3 regions of the Neorhizobium sp. S3-V5DH genome follow, and region 2 is predicted to be linked to each of the others. Evidence: predicted binding sites of a transcription regulator. Region 2 holds the regulator's gene; each other region holds the start of a gene.
What was found. Region 2 encodes PhoB, which activates phosphate uptake and scavenging genes when phosphate is short. Its sites were predicted from a motif close to TGTCATNNANCTGTCAT; they were not measured.
Positions count from the first base shown of each region.

Region 1: the regulator PhoB is predicted to act here: its motif matches at 5,462-5,478, upstream of ugpB (sn-glycerol-3-phosphate ABC transporter substrate-binding protein UgpB).
Region 3: the regulator PhoB is predicted to act here: its motif matches at 1,041-1,057, upstream of EDE09_RS22325 (UDP-2,3-diacylglucosamine diphosphatase).

Region 1 is NZ_SMCL01000001.1:38,981-45,544, reverse strand. It holds gene gshB (glutathione synthase) at 1-470, opposite strand, end outside; gene EDE09_RS00235 (cupin domain-containing protein) at 546-1,049, opposite strand; gene EDE09_RS00230 (sn-glycerol-3-phosphate import ATP-binding protein UgpC) at 1,157-2,257, opposite strand; gene ugpE (sn-glycerol-3-phosphate ABC transporter permease UgpE) at 2,259-3,107, opposite strand; gene ugpA (sn-glycerol-3-phosphate ABC transporter permease UgpA) at 3,117-4,001, opposite strand; gene ugpB (sn-glycerol-3-phosphate ABC transporter substrate-binding protein UgpB) at 4,080-5,402, opposite strand; gene EDE09_RS00210 (YraN family protein) at 5,514-5,879, opposite strand; gene rsmI (16S rRNA (cytidine(1402)-2'-O)-methyltransferase) at 5,869-6,564, opposite strand, start outside.
Region 2 is NZ_SMCL01000001.1:173,474-180,037, reverse strand. It holds gene EDE09_RS00915 (PACE efflux transporter) at 18-455, shown strand; gene EDE09_RS00910 (DUF6766 family protein) at 600-1,256, shown strand; gene phoB (phosphate regulon transcriptional regulator PhoB) at 1,283-1,966, opposite strand; gene phoU (phosphate signaling complex protein PhoU) at 1,993-2,706, opposite strand; gene pstB (phosphate ABC transporter ATP-binding protein PstB) at 2,752-3,567, opposite strand; gene pstA (phosphate ABC transporter permease PstA) at 3,583-4,902, opposite strand; gene pstC (phosphate ABC transporter permease subunit PstC) at 4,899-6,383, opposite strand.
Region 3 is NZ_SMCL01000021.1:10,215-16,778, forward strand. It holds gene EDE09_RS22320 (NADP-dependent malic enzyme) at 1-890, opposite strand, end outside; gene EDE09_RS22325 (UDP-2,3-diacylglucosamine diphosphatase) at 1,107-1,922, shown strand; gene EDE09_RS22330 (MFS transporter) at 2,027-3,211, shown strand; gene dgcA (N-acetyl-D-Glu racemase DgcA) at 3,181-4,164, opposite strand; gene EDE09_RS22340 (ABC transporter permease) at 4,282-5,421, shown strand; gene EDE09_RS22345 (ABC transporter ATP-binding protein) at 5,421-6,266, shown strand; gene EDE09_RS22350 (MlaD family protein) at 6,275-6,564, shown strand, end outside.

The DNA.
Region 1 (6,564 bases), 130 kb from region 2:
CCCATCTCCTCCCGGAAGCGGGCGATCTCCATCGGATCGCGCGAAATGAGGGTCGCCGGCATAAGATCGGCAAATTCGGTCACGAAGATCTTTTCCGGCGAGTTGCGCACCCAGGCCGGATCGTTCACCACCAGGGTCTTCGGATGGATGCGCTCGAGCAGGTGAGTCGACGTGATATAGCCCATGTCGAAGGGCGGGTCCTGACGCAGATGAACGACGTCCATGGTCGAAAGGTCGACACGTTGCTTTTCCCCAAGCGTGAAGTGATCGCCCTTCACGTCCCGGACCTGCAGCGGCTCGACGGTCGCAAAGATCCTGCCGTCCCGCTGCGTCAACCGGTCGGGCGTATAGTGGAAAAGCTCCAGGCCTCGCGCCTGTGCTTCCAGCGCCATGGCGAATGTCGAATCGCCGGCTATGTTGACGCCGGAGATATGGTCCATCTGGAATGCGACGGTGCGGATTTTTGCCATGACTTCAGCCCCTCAAAAAATGCCCGCCTGATGTAGGACGGCGGGCGCTCGAAGGCAACGGCAATCAAACCGATATCAAGCCGCCAGGCCGACCTGGGCCTTGGGGCGCAGCATGTTGCGGAGACGATAGAGCATCGCGAGCGGCGCCGGGAACGGTTTGCGCAGAAAAGCGACTTTGCGGACATAGTTATCGATTTGCCAGGTGGCCCAGGTGCCGCCCTTGAAATAGGCCACATCGCCACTGCGCAGGGTGCGCTCGGTGCCGTCTTCGGCGGTTACATGCACTTCGCCTTCCAGGATCACGACCGTCTCGTCCCAGCCGAAGAACCAGCGGAAGGTGCCGGCCGTGCAGTCCCATACGCCCGTCGCGGCACATTGATCGTCGGCCTTTGAATGAGAGGCGGCACGGGCCTGCGGATTGCCGGAGATAATCCAGGAGGGCTCGATCGGCAGCGGAGCCATTTCGAGAGAATCCGGACAGGCGCCGACAAATGCTTTAACAGGCGCCTGCTCCGGCGCGTAGGACTTGTGCCGAACGGCCATGGCCGCCACACTCACAGCAAGAACTTGCCAGCTCATATTGCCCCCTATAGTTCCCAGACCGGGAAACAATAGCGGCAAAGCGTAACCTGGCTGTTCAGGCCGACACTACAATTTTAGCGGTCGGCCCGATTTCAGGACGGCGGTCAGGCGACCGGCTCGACAGGAGCAAGTTTCGCCTCCGCCGGCACATTGCCGGGCAACCGCTTGCCGGTGTCGACGGCGAAGAAATGCAGGCGGCTCGCGTCGATGGCGATCTGCATCTCGGGCGCAAGTTCGAGTTCAGGCGATACGGCCGCCGTGATCTGCTGATCGCCCACCGTGCCGTGGATAAGGCGCTGGGCGCCCAGTTCCTCCGCATATTCCAGACGGAAGGGCAGAGCCTCCTCATCCGCACGTGCAATCCGGATATCCTCGGCGCGGACGCCCACGGTGACGGTGCCGGATGCGGGCGCAAAACCGTTGAGTCCGATCACCGACGGGCCGATCGCCAGCTTGTCGCCGTGCAGTTCCCCCTTGACGAGATTCATGGCCGGCGAGCCGATGAAGCTCGCGACGAAGGTGGATGCCGGCGCGTGATAGACCTCCAGAGGAGCTCCGATCTGTTCGATCCTGCCGCCGTTCAGCACGACGAGGCGGTCGGCGAGCGTCATTGCCTCCAGCTGATCGTGGGTGACGTAGATCGACGTCGTGCCGAGCCGTCGCTGCAGGCGCTTGATCTCGCCGCGCATCGAAACGCGCAGCTTCGCATCGAGGTTCGACAGCGGTTCATCGAACAGGAAGGCGGCCGGCTTGCGCACGATCGCACGCCCCATTGCGACGCGCTGGCGCTGGCCGCCGGAAAGAGCGCGCGGCTTGCGGTCGAGATACTGGGTGATCTCCAGCATCCGCGCCGCCTCCGTCACGCGGGCATCGATCTCCGCCTTGGGCGTGCCGCGGTTTTTCAGGCCGTAGGCGAGGTTGTTGTAGACCGTCATATGCGGATAGAGCGCATAGTTCTGGAAGACCATCGCGATATCGCGATCGGCCGGCTCCACGTTGTTGACGACGCGGTCGGCGATCTTCACCTCACCGCCCGAGATCGTCTCCAGCCCCGCGACCATGCGTAAAAGTGTCGACTTGCCGCAGCCGGACGGACCGACCAGCACGATGAACTCTCCGTCGGCGATGTCGATCGACACCGAATTCACGGCTTTTACGCCGCCGGCATAAACCTTCGAAACCTCGGCGATGTGGATGCCGGCCATTTCATTTCTCCGTTTCAGTAAGGCCGCGGATGAACAACCGCTGCATAAAGACCACGACCAGGATGGGGGGAAGCATTGCAAGTACCGAACCTGCCATGACGAGGTGCCACTCGATGACGCCGTCCTGAACGGTGACCATGCGCTTCATGCCCATCATCAGCGTGTAGTAGCCGGGATCCGTGGTCACCAGGAGCGGCCAGAGATACTGCACCCAGCCATAGATAAAGAGGATGACGCATAAGGCGCCGATATTGGTGCGCGAGAGCGGCAGCAGAATGTCCCTGAAAAACTTCAGCGGGCCGGCTCCGTCCACACGCGCCGCTTCCAGAAGCTCGTCCGGCACCGTCATGAAGAACTGGCGGAACAGGAAAGTCGCCGTGGCCGATGCGATCAGGGGAATGGTCAGCCCGGCCCAGGAGTTCAGCATGCCGAGATCGGCGACGATCTTGTAGGTCGGCATGATGCGCACCTCGACCGGCAGCATCAGCGTGACGAAGATGATCCAGAAGGCCAGAAGCCTGAAAGGGAAGCGGAAGTAGACGATCGCGAAGGCAGAAAGGATAGAGATGCAAATCTTCCCAACCGTGATTGCCAGCGCCATGACCAGCGAATTCAATGCCATATGCGAGTAGTTGGGCAAGCCGTGGGCAGCAGAGGCGCTGGTCAGGATGGTCGAGTAGTTTTCGATGAAATGCGAGCCCGGCAAGAGCGGAACAGGACCGCTCATCAGTGTCGAAATATCATGGGTCGACGCCATGATCGCGACATAGACCGGCAGAGCGACAATCAAGAATCCCAGGATCAGGAAAGCGTGGGTGAGGAAGGTCAGGAAGGGGCGGTTTTCAACCATGATCGTTCCTCAATACTGGACGCGGCGTTCGACGAAGCGGAACTGGACGAAGGTCAGCAGCATCACGATCAGCATCAAAAGCACCGATTGCGCCGAAGAGGAGCCGAGGTTCAAGCCGACGTAACCATCCTGATAGACCTTGTAGACGAGCGTGGTCGTCGCCTGAGCAGGTCCGCCGCCCGTCGTGGCGTCCACGATCGGGAAGGTATCGAACATCGTGTAGTTCACGTTGATGATGAACAGGAAAAACGTCGTCGGCGACAGAAGCGGCAGCGAAATCGTGAAGAAGCGCTTGACCGGCCCGGAACCGTCGATCGCCGCGGCCTCCATCAGCGCCTGCGGCACTGACTGCAGGCCGGCGAGGAAGAAAAGAAAATTGTAGGAGATCTGCTTCCAGGCCGCGGCGATGATGATCAGGATCATGGCATGGGTGCCGTTGAGATCGTGATCCCAGAGAATGCCGAACCGCTCCAGAAAGAAAGGCAGAAGGCCGGTGGACGTATTGAACAGGAACCACCAGAGGACACCGGCGACCACCGGGGCGACGGCGTAGGGCCAGACCAAGAGCGTTGTGTAGATCTTCGAGGTCCGCGCCAGACGGTCGACCGCGGCCGCAAATGCAAGACCCAGCACCATCGAAAGCAACGTAACCGACACGGCGAATACCGCGGTGCGCCAGAGAGAATCCAGATAGTTCGGATCAGCGAGCAGCTGCTGATAATGCGCCAGCCCTACAAAGACGGTCGAGAACCCGAATGGGTCCTCCCGCTCGAAGGAGGATTTCACTGCCTGCGCAGCAGGCCAAATGAAGAAGATGAGCGTGATAGCGAGCTGGGGCGCAAGCAGCAGATAAGGCAGCAGGCGGTTGTTGAAGGTTGTTCTCTTGGTATCCACCGATCCCTCACCACAAAATAGGAAACGAGCAAGGGAGGCCCGGCAGGCGCCGGCCCTCCCTGCAGTGAATCGGCGTGATCAGTTCGAGTTAGCCGCTTCGAATTCACGCAGCAGCGCGTTGCCACGCTGAACGGCACTGTCGAGCGCCTGCTTGGCGTCCTTCTTGTTGGCGAGCAGCGCCTGGAACTCCTCGTCGACAATGGTGCGGACCTGCGTGAAATTGCCAAACCGCAAGCCCTTCGAATTGTCCGAAGGGGTGCCGCGGGTGATCTGCTTGATGGCGATGTCGGAACCCGGGTTCTTTTCGTAGTAGCCCTGCTTCTGGCCAAGATCGTAGGCGGCATTGGTGATCGGCAGGTAACCGGTGAACTGGTGCCAATCGGCCTGGACTTCCGCCTTGGAGAGGTAGCTGAAGAACTTGGCAACACCCTTGTAGGTGGCCTTGTCCTTGCCGTTCAGCACCCAGAGGGTCGCGCCGCCGATGATGGAGTTCTTCGGCTCCTTGATCTCGTCGTCATAATAAGGCAGCGGAGCAAAGCCCGGAGTGAAGGTCTTGGCGTTGTTGATAACGCCGGCGCGGCCTGCAGACGAGTTCATGGTGATTGCGCATTCCTGCGCGTAGAACATCGTCGCCGCCTGATCGCCACCGACCGGACCGCCGTACTTGAACAGGCCCTCGTCCTGCCACTTTTTCAGATTTGCCCAATGCTTGACCTGAAGCGGGCCATTGAAGTTGAATTCGGACTTCACGCCGCCAAAACCGTTCTGCAGAGTGCCGAAAGGCTTGTCGTGAATCGCCGACAGGTTCTCCGTCTGAACCCAGGTGATCCAGGCGGAGGTGAAGCCACACTTGGCAGCGCCCGAAGAGACGATCTTCTTCGAGAACTCTTCGACTTCCTTCCAGGTCTTCGGAGCGACTTCCGGATCAAGGCCGGCCTTCTTGAAGACGTCCTTGTTGTAATACATGATCGGCGTGGAGGAGTTGAAGGGCAGCGACAGGATGTTGCCCTGGGTATCGGAATAATAACCAGTGACCGGCGCCAGGAAGGTCTTGGGGTCGAAGGTTTCGCCCTCATCGGCCATCAGCTTGTAAACCGGATATACGGCACCCTTGGCAGCCATCATCGTGCCTGTGCCGACTTCGAAGACCTGAACGATAGCCGGCTGCTGTTTTGCGCGGAAAGCGGCGATCGCTGCCGTCAGCGTTTCTGGATAGCTTCCCTTGTAGACAGGCACGACCTTGTAGTCGGTCTGGCTCTCGTTGAATTTCTGAGCGATTTCTTCCAGCTTCTTGCCGAGTTCGCCACCCATGGCATGCCACCAGGTGACTTCCGTCGCAGCAAGCGAAGAGGTTGCCGACAGAGCGACCGCGAATGCGGCCATCGAAAGTTTTTTCAACATTTTATGTCCTCCACCTTGATTGGTGCCGGCCCCGAATAGGGTCCTCCCATGACACCGACTTTACAGTTTTATGTCATTTTTCTAACAGAGCAAGGATCGTTGGAAGTTTCCTTAAAACGCGTCCGGAAAATGCCGAGGAAGCCGGCTCGGCAATACGGCAATAATGTCGTAACGCTGCGAAAGCCTCGCCGCATCCTTCCGCTTCGAAAGCCACAGATCGCTTGCCGCGCGGATGCGAGCCTGCGTGGTGAAGCCAACGGCATCGATCGCTTCCTGTTCGCCGATCCGGGCCTTCACTTCGACGAAGATGACGAGATCACCTTTGCGGGCAATCAGATCTATCTCGCCGAGTTTGGTGCGATAGCGGATCGCCAGAACCCGGTAGCCCTTTGCCAGCAGGTACAACGCGGCCAGATATTCCGAGACATGGCCTCGGCGTTCGGCCTTGCGCCGCTTCAAGCCGGGGTCATTTTCCACCGCCACCCGTTTCCTTCAGGTCCAGGAGCCGCTGATAGAGGTCTTTTCGGCCAAGCCCCGTGAGGCGGGCGGCTTCTGCTGCCGCCTTGGCCGTCGGCATCGTGGCCGAGAGTTCCCGTAGCAGTGCTTCCACCTCCACCTCGCCCGGCGCCTCTTCCGCCTGCGGAGGCGCGACAAGCAGTACGATCTCGCCTTTCACGGTCCGCTCCTCATCATAATAAGCGGCAAGTTCCTGCAGCGATCCGCGACGGAACTCCTCGAAGGTCTTCGTGAGCTCCCGGCAGACACAGGCGCGACGGTTTTTCCCAAGCACCTCCGCCGCCGCCGCAAGAGTGGCGCCGATCCGATGCGGCGATTCGAAGAAGATCAGCGTGGCAGGCACTTTGGAAAGCTCCGCCAGCCGATCTCGCCGTCCCTTGTCCTTGGCCGGCAGGAAACCGGCAAAAAGAAAGGCGTCCGAAGGCATGCCAGAGCCGACAAGAGCCGCAAGCGGCGCAGACGCGCCGGGGATCGGCACGACCCTATGACCAGCCTCGACTGCCATCTGCCCAAGCCGGTAGCCCGGATCGGAGACCAGCGGCGTGCCGGCATCGGAGACGAGTGCCACCGATTTTCCTTCCTCTAGGGCGGCAATCAGCTTCGGCCCGGCCTCATCCGCATTATGCTCATGGTAGGCAAAGGGCCG
Region 2 (6,564 bases):
GCTCCCTGGAGGTTACCATGCGTTCCACACGCGACCGCATCCGCCACGCAATCAGCTTCGAACTGATCGGGCTCGCTCTTGTCACGCCGCTCGGCGCCATAGCTTTCGGCATGCCGGTGGAAGATATCGGGATTGTCGGGATTGGCTCAGCTACGCTGGCAACGGGATGGAACTACCTCTACAATATCGGTTTCGACCACCTGATGCGGCGGCTGACCGGCAGCACGCAAAAGAGCCCTGTCGTGCGGATAGCGCATGCGATCCTGTTCGAGCTTGGCCTGCTTATCGTATTGCTGCCGCTGATCGCCTGGTATCTCGACGTGAGTCTCATTCAGGCGCTGACAATGGATATATCCTTCGCAGTTTTCTACGTGATCTATGCCTTCGTCTTCAACTGGGCCTATGACCGGCTGTTTCCGCTGCCGGAATGGTCCAAGGCAGCTACCACCGGATAACGGTCTCCCAACGCCTTAGGCACCTTGGCCAACCCACGTAGGATCCCCGATCAACGTTCTGTTTTTGCTCGTAGAACCGGCATGGAACGTTCTATGTCATCAACCGTTGATGCGGATATCCGATCACGGTTTGAAGGTTCGATCATGTCTTTCCTGCGAGCTAACGGTCTGACGATCGTGCTGATGGTGGCGGCGCTTGCCACGATCGGCGGGACGTTTATTTCCGGGTGGAGCGTTCATAACGACGAACTCGCCGAACACGGACAGGTCGCGCTCTCGGCTGTCGACTATCTCACCTCTGGACATTTTCTCTCCGCCATCTTCGAGAACTGGGAGAGCGAATTTCTGCAGATGTCCGCCTATGTTATGCTGACGGCGATGCTCTATCAAAAGGGCTCGGCGGAATCGAAGGATCCGGATCAACCCAACCCGCAGGATGAAGATCCGCGGAAGCATCTACCCGATCCCGAGGCGCCATGGCCGGTAAAGGCGGGCTCCTTCATTCGCGGCCTCTATTCCTATTCGCTCGGGATCGCGCTCGGCCTGCTGTTCCTGCTCACATTCGTGCTGCATCTTCGCTACAGCTTCGAGGCTGCCAATGTGGAAGCCGCCATGCACGGGCAGCCGACAATGCCTTTCTGGCAATATCTGGGAGACGCGCAATTCTGGTTTGAATCCTTCCAGAACTGGCAATCCGAATTCCTCTCGACTGCGGTGCTGGTGGTTCTGTCGATCTTCCTGCGCTTCAAGGGGTCACCGGAATCCAAGGCCGTGGCCGACCCGATCAGCAAGACCGGTTAAACAAGCCCGATCAGCAACGCCGCCCGTCAGGACTCCATCGAATAACCGGCGCCGCGAACGGTGCGGATGACATCCTGCATGTTGGAGAAGTTGAGCGCCTTGCGCAGACGACCGACATGCACATCGACCGTGCGTTCGTCCACATAGATATCATGACCCCAGACGCCGTCGAGAAGCTGCGAGCGAGAAAAAACCCGGCCTGGCGAGGCCATCAGGAACTCCAGCAGGCGGAATTCGGTCGGGCCCAGGCGAACCTCGCGGCTCTTGCGATGCACGCGATGGGTCTCGCGATCGAGCTCGATATCGCCGCAACGCAGCACGCTGGACAAGACTTCCGGCCGGGCACGCCGCAACATGGCCCTGACGCGCGCCATGAGTTCCGGCGTCGAAAACGGCTTCACCACATAGTCGTCCGCACCCGTTGCGAGACCGCGAACGCGTTCGCTTTCCTCGCCGCGGGCCGTCAGCATGATGATCGGCAGGCGCTCGGTCTCCGAGCGCATGCGCAAACGGCGGCAAAGCTCGATGCCTGAGACGCCCGGCAGCATCCAGTCGAGGATCAGGAGATCCGGAGTGCGTTCCTGAAGCCTGATTTCAGCTTCGTCGCCGCGCAGGATCGTCTCGACCTCATACCCTTCAGCTTCCAGGTTGTAGCGAAGAAGCACGCTCAGCGCTTCCTCGTCTTCCACCACAGCAATTTTTGGCAGCATCTCAGCTCTGCTCCATCAGCATTCCGTCATTCGGTGATCGCGCCAAGCGTATTCGATGTATCGTCCTTCGGGCGCTCGCCCTCCGGCTGGGCGCCCGTCGTCATGTAGTAGATCGTCTCGGCGATGTTGGTGGCGTGGTCGCCGATGCGCTCGATGTTCTTGGCGCAGAAGAGAAGATGCGTGCAGGTGGTGATGTTGCGCGGATCTTCCATCATATAGGTGAGGAGTTCCCGGAACAGCGAGGTGTACATCGCGTCGATCTCTTCGTCGCGGATGCGGATCGCTTCGGCCTTTTCCGCCGAGCGGCTGGCATAGACGTCCAGCACTTCCTTGAGCTGTACCAGCGCCAGATCGGAAAGGTGCTCGATGCCGCGTGCAAGCTTGCGGGGCACGCCCGTGCCCTGCACCGCGATGACACGCTTGGCGGTGTTCTTGCCCAGATCGCCGACGCGTTCGAGATCGGCTGCTATGCGCAGCGTGCCGACGATCTCGCGCAGATCGGCAGCCATGGGCTGGCGTCTGGCGATCGTGACGATAGCTTTGTCCTGAATCTCCCGCTCAGCATGATCGAGGATCACATCATCCGATATGACCTTCTGAGCCAAAGCCGAGTCCGAATTCACCAGGGCGCGCACAGCATCCGCGCACATCTGCTCAGCAAGACCGCCCATCTCGGAGATACGGCGGCTCAAATATTTCAGTTCGTCATCATAGGCCGACAGGATATGGGTCGATGCCATCGTCTAGTCCTCGATATTGGGTTGTCGGGCGGCGCAGTCGGCAGATCAGCCGAAACGGCCCATGATGTAATCTTGAGTGCGCTGGTCGTCCGGATTGGTGAACATCTTGTCTGTGTCGTTTTCTTCGACAAGCTGACCCAGATGGAACATGGCAGTGCGCTGCGACACGCGAGCCGCCTGCTGCATCGAATGCGTCACGATGACGATCGTATAGTTGGCCCGGAGTTCGTGGATCAGCTCCTCGACCTTGGCGGTTGCAATAGGATCGAGCGCCGAGCAGGGTTCATCCATCAGGATCACTTCCGGCGACACTGCCACCGCGCGGGCAATGCAGAGACGCTGCTGCTGACCACCGGAGAGGCCGGTGCCGGATTCGTGCAGGCGATCCTTCACCTCGGTCCAGAGGCCGGCCCGCTGGAGGCTGGCTTCGACGATCTGATCCATGTCGGCCTTGTTTCTGGCCAGACCGTGGATACGTGGGCCGTAGGAAATGTTTTCGTAGATCGACTTCGGAAATGGGTTCGGCTTCTGGAAAACCATGCCGACGCGGGCGCGCAATTCAACGACATCGATATTCTGATCATAGATATCGTCGGCATCGAGTGTGATCCTGCCCGTGACGCGGCAGTTCTCGATCGTATCGTTCATGCGGTTGAGGCAGCGCAGAAAAGTGGACTTGCCGCAACCGGAAGGACCGATGAGGGCAGTCACCGTGTTTTCCCGGACGTTCAGGTTGACGTCGAAAAGCGCTCTCTTTTCGCCGTAATAGACCGACACGTCCTTGCCGATCATCTTGTAGGAAGAATCGTTCATCTTCTGATCCAGCGCCTTTTCAACTGCTGCTTCTGACATCATGTTCATCGTGTCCTACTCCTTTTACCAGCGCCGCTCAAAGCGTCGCCGCAAGAGAATTGCGCCAACATTCATTACGATGAGGAACAGGAGCAGAATGATGATCGCTCCAGAGGTACGTTCGACGAACGCACGTTCGGCCTCATTCGCCCACATGTAGATCTGGACCGGCAATGCCGTTGAAGGATCGAGCGGCGTCGCCGGATAGTTGGCCACGAATGCCACCATGCCGATCAGGAGCAACGGCGCCGTCTCTCCGAGTGCGTGAGCAAGTCCGATGATGGTGCCGGTCAGGATACCAGGCATGGCGAGGGGGAGGACGTGGTGGAAGATCGTCTGCATCTTCGACGCCCCGAGACCAAGGGCGGCTGCCCGGATCGACGGCGGCACCGCCTTCAAAGCGGCTCGCGTGGCGATAATGATCGTCGGCAGGGTCATGAGGGTCAGCACCAGGCCGCCGACGAGAGACGCGGAGCGGGGCAGGCCCATGAAGTTGATAAACACAGCCAGTCCCAGCAATCCGTAAACGATAGAGGGGACCGCCGCGAGATTGTTGATGTTCACCTCGATCAGGTCCGTGAACTTGTTCTTCGGTGCAAATTCCTCAAGATATATCGAAGCAGCAACACCGATCGGCAGCGACAGGACCAGAACGATCAGCATCATGTAGAACGAGCCTATCAGCGCGACGCCGACGCCTGCAGCTTCCGGCCGGCTTGACGCGCCGTTGACGAAGATCCCCGTATTGAAGTGCTTGGCGAGCACGCCGCTTTCTGCGAGCTGGTTCATCCAGGTCACCTGCTGGTCCGAAATCTTGCGGTTCCCTTCGGCAACGGAGAGATTGATCTGGCCCTTGAAGGCAGAATCAATATCACCGGCAGCAAGCAAGGCGACGTTCTGAGTTGTTCCGATGATCGCCGGGTTGGCGACGACCATGTCGCGAAGCTGGGTACGCACGCCGTCAGACAACAACTGCCCGACAGCACGGATCTTCACACGGTCATCGACGCTGACGCCGAGCGTCTTGGCAAGTGCATTGCGGGCGACGACCGGATAGTTCGCGGTCATCAGCTTCTGGGGATTTGCGGCACGTTCGTTCTGCGGGTCGATGGTCTGCTCGGAGAATTCGATCGGTATGGTGATCATCGTCTGCTGGAAGGCAGTGTAGCCCTTTGAGACCACCGACCACAGGAGAAGCATCAGAAAGATGATGCCAAAGGAAAGAGCGGCGACACCATAGGCCCTGAAGCGACGCTCGGCGGCGTAGCGGCGCTTGATGCCGATATCCCTGCGACCGGCCTTGGTCTTGGGAATACCTGAGACGGGAGAAACCACATCGGTCATTCGTACTGCTCCCGATATTTGCGCACGATGTAAAGTGCATAGATGTTGAGGCAAAGCGTGATGGCAAAGAGCGTGATACCGAGTGCGAAGGCCACCAGCGTCTGCGGCGACGTGAATTCGAGGTCGCCCGTCAACTGGTTTACGATCTTGACGGTCACCGTCGTCATCGGCTCGAAGGGATTGAGCTGGATGCGGGCGGCAACGCCGGCGGCAAGAACCACGATCATGGTTTCGCCGACCGCACGCGAGGCGGTCATCAGCAATGCGCCGACGATACCGGGCAGTGCCGCCGGCAGGATGACACGTTTGATGGTTTCCGACCGGGTGGCGCCGAGCCCGAGAGACCCGTCACGCAGGGCGCGGGGTACGGCAGTAATGATGTCATCCGACAGCGACGAGACGTATGGGATCAGCATGATGCCCATGACGAAGCCGGCGGTCAGAACGCTCTGTGCCTGAATGAAGTTCGAATAGTCACCGGTTACCAGCCCGTTCAGCTGCGAGGACAGGTCCCTGAGAAAGGGGCCAACCGTCGTCAGGGCAAAAAAGCCGTAGACGATGGTCGGGATGCCGGCGAGGACCTCCAGCAGCGGCTTGGCGGTCGACCGGACGTGCGGCGACGCATATTCAGCCATGTAGATCGCAGAGAAGAGACCGATCGGCACGGCAAAAAGCATAGCAACGAAGCCGATATAGAGGGTGCCGAGCAGGAGCGGGATCAGCCCGAACTGGCCCTCCGAACCCCCGGAGCCGGCCGCCGCGAAACGCGGATCCCAGACGGTGCCGAAGAAGAACTCCCACGCCGGTACATGCGTAAAGAAGCGCGTCGCTTCCGTCAGCATGGACAAAACGATACCTACGGTTGTCAGGATCGCGATGGAGGATGCAACGACCAGACTGACAAGGATCACCTTTTCCACCCGGTTGCGGGCACGGAAACGCGGCGCGATCCTGCGATAGGCGAGACCTGCACCAAGCACGGAAAACACCACCACGACGGCAGTCATCGCCAGCCGGCTGGCATAGGTCATGGTGTTCAGGTTTCCGGCGGCCTCGATCATATAGGGCTGCGGATCGCCAGCAAGCGGAACACCCTTGGCGCCGAGTGCCGAGCGAAGCTCGACAGGATTGCTGCCGATCCGGTCGATCTCCTCCAGGCTCAGGACGTTCATACCGCGGGCGATCGACGTGATCATTCCGAATGCCAGTCCCTGCTCTGCTTCGGATTGCGCCTTCACCTCTTCGGGAAAGGACCCGCGTATCGAGGAACTGATAACGGCCGGGCTGGCAACCAGCCAGACAAAAAGGATAAAAACGGCTGGAACGATGGCACATACGGCCACGAAAGACCCATAATAACCGGGCCTCGAATGAAGCTTCGAAGAAAGCCCTCCGGCGATGGCCAGCGAACGCCGTGCGCCGATCCCGTAACCGGCGAGGCCGACTATCGCCACAATCAACAATATCAATGATGTACTCATCAAAATCCCCCGGCGTACCGCCTTCGGCGGCAATCCATCACCGCCCAGCTCCGTTCATCGGAGCCGATCGCATTCGCGGTCGCGCAAGCGCAACAATCTCAGCAACAAACTCACTTGCCGGCCGGGCACCCAACCTCCGACAGAAAAGTGGCCGGCACCGCGAAGCGGCGCCGGCCTTTGG
Region 3 (6,564 bases), on a different contig from region 2:
GCCATGATGAGCGGCTTCGGCGCCATGCGCGCAAGCAGTTCTGGTTTGAGCACTCCGGCTGCAGACAATCCGAGGAAGACGTCGGCATCGTGGATGCTGTCGGCCAAAACACGCTTATCGGATTTCTGGGCGTAGATTTCCTTCCACTCGTCCATGAGCGTGTTGCGGCCGTCGTAGACCAGGCCTTCGATGTCATGAACCCAGATATTTTCCTTCTTCGCTCCGAGCGAAACGAGAAGATGCAGACAGGCAAGCGCCGCCGCACCGGCGCCGGACGTGACGATCTTCACGTCGCCGATATTCTTGCCGGCGAGTTCCAGCCCGTTCAGGATCGCGGCTGCCACGATGATCGCTGTGCCATGCTGATCGTCGTGAAACACCGGGATGTTCATCTTTTCGCGCAGCCGGCGCTCGACCTCGAAACATTCGGGAGACTTGATGTCTTCCAGGTTGATCCCGCCGAAGGTCGGCTCCAGCGCCGAGATGGTAGAAACCATCGTCTCGATACCGCGGGCTTCGATTTCGATGTCAAAGACATCGATGCCGGCGAATTTCTTGAAGAGGACGGCTTTGCCCTCCATGACCGGCTTCGATGCCAGCGGGCCGATATCGCCGAGGCCGAGCACGGCCGTGCCGTTGGAAATCACCGCGACAAGATTGGAGCGGGCTGTAAAATCGGCAGCCGCATCGGGATTGTCGCGGATCGCAAGGCAGGGAGCGGCGACACCCGGCGAATAGGCAAGTGCCAGGTCGCGCTGGTTTCCGAGCGGTTTGGTCGCCTGGATTTCGAGCTTGCCGGGGCGGGGATAGCGGTGGAAGAACAGCGCCTGCTCGTCGAGATCGCCCGTGGCCGGCACGGCCGGCGATTTTGGTTTATCCTGCGCGTTCATGGTTCCTCCTGGCTTGTTTTTTCTGCATGGGCTGATGGTAAGGAGAGACCCTCCTTACATCAATCGGCCGGGTGCGACAGCAGCTAATTTGCGGTGATAGCGGAAATGGAGCGATATCGGAGCGCCGCTGATCGGGGTTTTCCCGGAGCCTGTCATCATCCTGAAACACGAGTCTGGTTTTGAAAAACAAAGAAGCGGCGACGAAAGGACGACTTCGTGACCGGGCAAGTGGAAACAAGGCATTTCAGAACGCTCTTTATTTCGGACGTGCATCTCGGCTCCAAGGCCGCCCGAACTGACTTCCTGCTGGACTTCCTGCGTTATCATGAAGCCGATACCATTTTTCTCGTGGGTGACATCATCGACGGCTGGCGGCTGAAACGGAACTGGTATTGGCCGCAGGGGTGTAACGACGTTGTTCAGAAACTTCTGCGCAAGGCGCGCAAGGGAACACGCATAGTCTATATTCCCGGCAATCACGACGAATTCCTGCGGTCGTTTCCCGGCACGCATTTCGGCGGAATAGAGGTGGCCGAGCGAGCAATTCACGAGATGGCTGACGGCAGGAAATACCTCATCTTGCATGGCGACGAGTTCGATGTCGTCGTTCGCAACGCGCGCCTGCTCGCCTATCTCGGCGACTGGGCCTACGACGCGGCCATCGTCATCAACCTCGGCCTGGCTGCTATCCGCAGACGCCTCGGCATGCCTTACTGGTCTTTCTCCGCCTGGGCAAAGCTGCAGGTCAAACATGCTGTCAACTTCATTGGCGAGTTTCAGCGCGTCGTGGCCGAAGAGGCGCGCCGCCATAACGTGGAAGGCGTGATCTGCGGCCATATTCACCATGCAGTGATGGAGGACATCGACGGCATCCATTATGTCAATACCGGCGACTGGGTGGAAAGCTGCACGGCAATTGTCGAACATCAGGATGGCAGGCTCGAAATGATTTCCTGGCAGCGGGATACCGCTGCCGCCGAGATCAAGGCACTGGCGGCGCCGCAGGTCGTCGAGGACATGCGGGCTGCCTGAACTGCGATACGTGTCAGCTCTGCCTAGGGCCATTTCTTGCCATAGGCATAGGCAGGGCTCTGTGTTAGGTAAGCGGCAAGTTTCAGCAACCTACCCGTGAAATCGTGATTCCTACACAGACGGCGCCCGCCGCGCCCCGGTTCTTCCAATTGCGCTGCGCACTCGCCTATGGCGCACCACTGGGAGTGAACGGCGTCATTTTGCCTTATCTGCCGGTTTGGCTCGACGGACTTGCCTTTTCCGAATTCGAAATCGGGATTGTGCTGGCCGCGCAACTTCTCTTGCGGGTGTTCGCCGCGCCGGTGGCCGGCGTTTTTGCCGACCGGCTGGGGGAGCGGACGCTGATGCTTGTTTGGTCCGGCGCGTTGTCGTTGTCGACGGCGCTGGCCATGTTTTTTACGGACACCTTTTGGCCTGTGCTGTTGATCGTCAGCCTCCAGGCGGCTTTCTTTGCGCCTTATGCGCCGATCGTCGAATCCGTCGCAGTCACAGGTGTCCGGCGTTGGGGATTCCAGTACGGCGCCATGCGCGTCTGGGGCTCAGTCGGCTTCATGGCTGTCGCGCTTATCGTCGGAGAGCTTCAGGGTTACTGGGGTTTTCAGACGATCCCGCCCGCAGTGGCGGTCGGATTTGTGCTAACAGTCTTGGTTGCGTTTGCCGTTCCGAGGCTCGGTCAAGCCGTGATTCGACCCGCCAATGCCGGTTTTAATCCCAGCTCGATCCGTCGTGTCGACTTGCATGTGTTGATGATCGGAGCGTCGATTGCTCAGGCTAGCCATGGAATGTTCTATACCTTCGGCACGATCCACTGGCAGCAGATCGGCTTCTCGAGCGGATCCATCGGAATATTGTGGAGCGCCGCGATCATTTTCGAAATCGTCGTATTTTTGACGGCCGGCAGGCTCGCGAAGTCCGTATCGCCTTGGACGCTGTTGCGGATCGGCTGCGCGGCGGCGATCCTGCGCTGGAGCCTGTTTCCATTCTCGCTGGGGTTCTGGGGCTACATGGCGCTACAGGGCCTGCATGCGTTTTCGTTCGCTTTCGTGCATCTGGGACTTCAACAACGCCTGGTAGAGTCAGTGCAGGAGCATCAGGAATCCACGGTGCAGGGCGCGTATGTCTTCTACAACGGCGTGTTTCTGGCAATTTCGACCATATTGTCCGGTTTTCTTTACCGGCAATTCGGGGTGACGAGTTACCTCGCGATGTCGCTTCTCGCCTTGATCGGGCTGGCAACGATCGCATTTGCGGCTCGCATTCAACCCCAGAGGTCAGGGTCTGGCGGATAAACCAGCGAACCCTCGTAGCGAAGGCCGGTCGGCCTGTCCCTTGCAAGCAGCAATGGCCCGTCGAGATCGGCGTAATCGGCTTCCTGCGCCAATAAAACAGCCGGAGCCATCGCAAGCGAGGAGCCGACCATACAGCCGAGCATGACCAAAAATCCAAGTCGCTGAGCCTCGGCCTTCATGGCCAGTGCTTCCGTCAGGCCGCCGGTCTTGTCCAGTTTGATATTGACTGCATCATAGCGATCGCGAAGGCTTTCGAGATCTTTTGTCATGTGCACGCTTTCATCGGCGCAAACCGAGACCAAGCGCCGGATATTGGCCAGGGCCGCATCCTTGCCGGCGGGTAGAGGTTGCTCGATGAGCGACACGTTCAGTTCCGCCGCGACAGCCATGTGGTGCGAGAGATTTTCTTCCGTCCATCCTTCGTTGGCGTCCACGATGATGCGTGCGTTCGGAGCCGCTTCGCGAACGGCGCGAAGCCGTGATTCGTCATCCTCGGTACCGAGCTTGATCTTGAGGAGCGGGCGTTGAGCATTTCTGCGGGCATCGGCAGCCATAACCGCGGGCTCGCCGAGTGAAAGCGTAAATGCCGTAACGAGAGGCTTCTGGCTGGCTGCGCCAATGAGGTCTGCTACCCGGAGGCCGTCGCGCTTCGCCTCCAGATCCCAAAGCGCGCAATCGACTGCATTCCGTGCGGCCCCCGGTTTCATCCGGGTCTGCAATTCCTCGCGCGTCAGCCCGCTGTCGACAGCCTCCGTGATCGACTGGATATCGGAAAGGACGCCATCAAGGCTTTCGCCATACCGTTTATAGGGCACGCATTCGCCGCGTCCGGAGAAACCGTCTTCGCGGATCGTGCAGGTAATGACTTCGGCTTCAGTTTTCGAGCCGCGCGAAATCGTGAATAAGCCGGCGATCGGAAAAGTTTCTATTGTGGCTTCGAGGTGACGGCGCATGGTTTTACGCATCCTTTTGACGCAAATACCTGTGAGGCGGCTTTATTGCTGATCCTGAAAATGCGATCAACCGTATCGTATTGAAACCTCAAATGACCAGTGACTGCGAAAGAAGCCGTGACGTCCAAGGCAGCCGAAATCAAGGCCGAAGATCTGCCAGGCGGCGAACGTTATCTTTTGGCGGGCGACTGGCGAGGTTCGACAATTTCTCCGATCCTGAATGATCTTGAAAGGCTGGAACGCGCCCAGGGGCAGGGCAGGCTGGAGATCGATCTCAACGGCGTCGGCGGCGTCGATACGGCTGGAGCGTGGCTGATTCGACGGCTGATGACGTCCAAGGTTGAACAGGGCCGCGACGCGGTCCTTACCGGGGGCGAAGGACCGATCCGGGAACTGATCGGCGCATTGCCGGAAAAGGCGCCTGCGCCTCCCGCCGAGAATGGAAAGAAAGGCACGCTTTTCGAGCGGATATTTGCTCCGAGCGGCAAGATCATGGTGGGGCTCGGCGGCGATTTTTATGCTGCCATGCACATTCTCGGTTCGGCGGTCCGCGGCGCGCAGATGAAGTTCGGCCGAGGGGCGGGGGTTTCTCCCGCATCGGTGGTCACCCATATCGACCGGATGGGCGTGCGGGCCGTGCCGATCATCGTGCTGATGTCGTTCCTGATCGGCGCCATCATTGCACAGCAGGGCGCTTTTCAGCTCCGGTACTTCGGCGCGGAAATCTTCGTGGTCGACCTTGTCGGCATACTTCAGCTTCGCGAGATCGGGGTTCTCCTCACGGCGATCATGATCGCCGGCCGCTCGGGCAGCGCGATTACCGCGGAGATCGGTTCGATGAAGATGCGCGAGGAAATCGATGCGCTGACCGTCATCGGCCTCAATCCGGTGGGCGTGCTGATCTTTCCGCGCCTCGTGGCGCTTACAGTGGCATTGCCGCTCCTCACCATCATCGCCAATTTTGCCGCTCTTTTCGGCGCGGCGGTTGTTGCCTGGGCTTATTCGGGCATCACTTTCGACACATATCTGTCACGTCTGCATGAGGCGATCGACCACACGTCCGTTGCATCGGGAATGATCAAGGCGCCGTTCATGGCACTGGCGATCGGTATCGTTGCCGCCGTGGAGGGCATGAAAGTCGGCGGCAGCGCCGAATCTCTCGGGCAACACGTCACGACCTCCGTCGTCAAAGCAATCTTCGTCGTTATCCTCATGGATGCGCTTTTCGCCATCTTCTATTCGGCAATCGATTTTTGATGGGGGCGGGGTTGGAAGAGGCGGTAGAGGGTAACGGCAAGGATAAGCCAAACAGTGGCCAAGTCGTGCTTTCGGTACGTGATGTCACTGTCGGCTTTGGTAATCAGGTGGTGCTCGACCGTTTGAATCTCGATGTCTATCGCGGCGAAATTCTGGGCTTTGTGGGCGCTTCGGGCACCGGCAAGTCCGTTCTGATGCGCACGGTTCTCGGCCTTCTGCCGCACCGGTCAGGCGTGATCGAAATCCTCGGCATCGACTATGACAACGCCTCGGAAGAGGAGCGCATGCAGGTGGACATGCGGTTGGGTGTGCTGTTCCAGCACGGGGCACTGTTTTCGGCGCTGACCGTCAAGGAGAACATCCAGCTTCCGATGCGCGAATATCTCGACTTGCCACAATCCTTGATGGACGAGTTGGCTTATCTGAAGATCGAGATGGTGGGCCTGCCGCCGGATGCCGCCAACAAATACCCATCGGAGCTTTCAGGCGGCATGATCAAGCGTGCCGCCCTGGCCCGCGCGCTTGCGTTGGACCCGGATCTTGTATTCCTGGACGAGCCAACGTCGGGTCTCGATCCCATAGGGGCAGCCGATTTCGATGCGCTGATTGCCAAGCTGCGCGACACTCTCGGGCTGACGGTTTATATGGTAACACACGACCTCGACAGCCTTTTTTCGGTCTGTGACCGTATTGCCGTGCTTGGTCAGAAACGGGTATTGGTGGAAGGTACTCTTGAAGATATGTTTGCTCATGACGATCCATGGGTTCAGTCGTATTTCCGCGGAAAGCGGGCGCGGTCTGTCGTAATTCAAGAAAAGCGGCCGGCTGCGGAAGTAGAGAAGTGAACTAATCCATGGAAACCAGAGCCAATTACGCCCTTGTCGGTTTCTTCACGCTGCTGGTGATCGCCGCCGCCTTTGGCTTCGTCTACTGGATGGCGCAATCCGGTCGTGGTGGACCTACGGCTGAGCTCGCCATCCGCATCCCCGGATCGGCGAACGGCCTTTCCGTCGGCTCACCGGTCCGTTTCAACGGTATTCCGGTCGGTTCGGTCCGTAACCTCACCATCGATCCAGACGATCCGCGCTACTCGATCGCGTTCACGGAGGTAAGAGCGGATGCACCGGTCTACCAATCCACGCA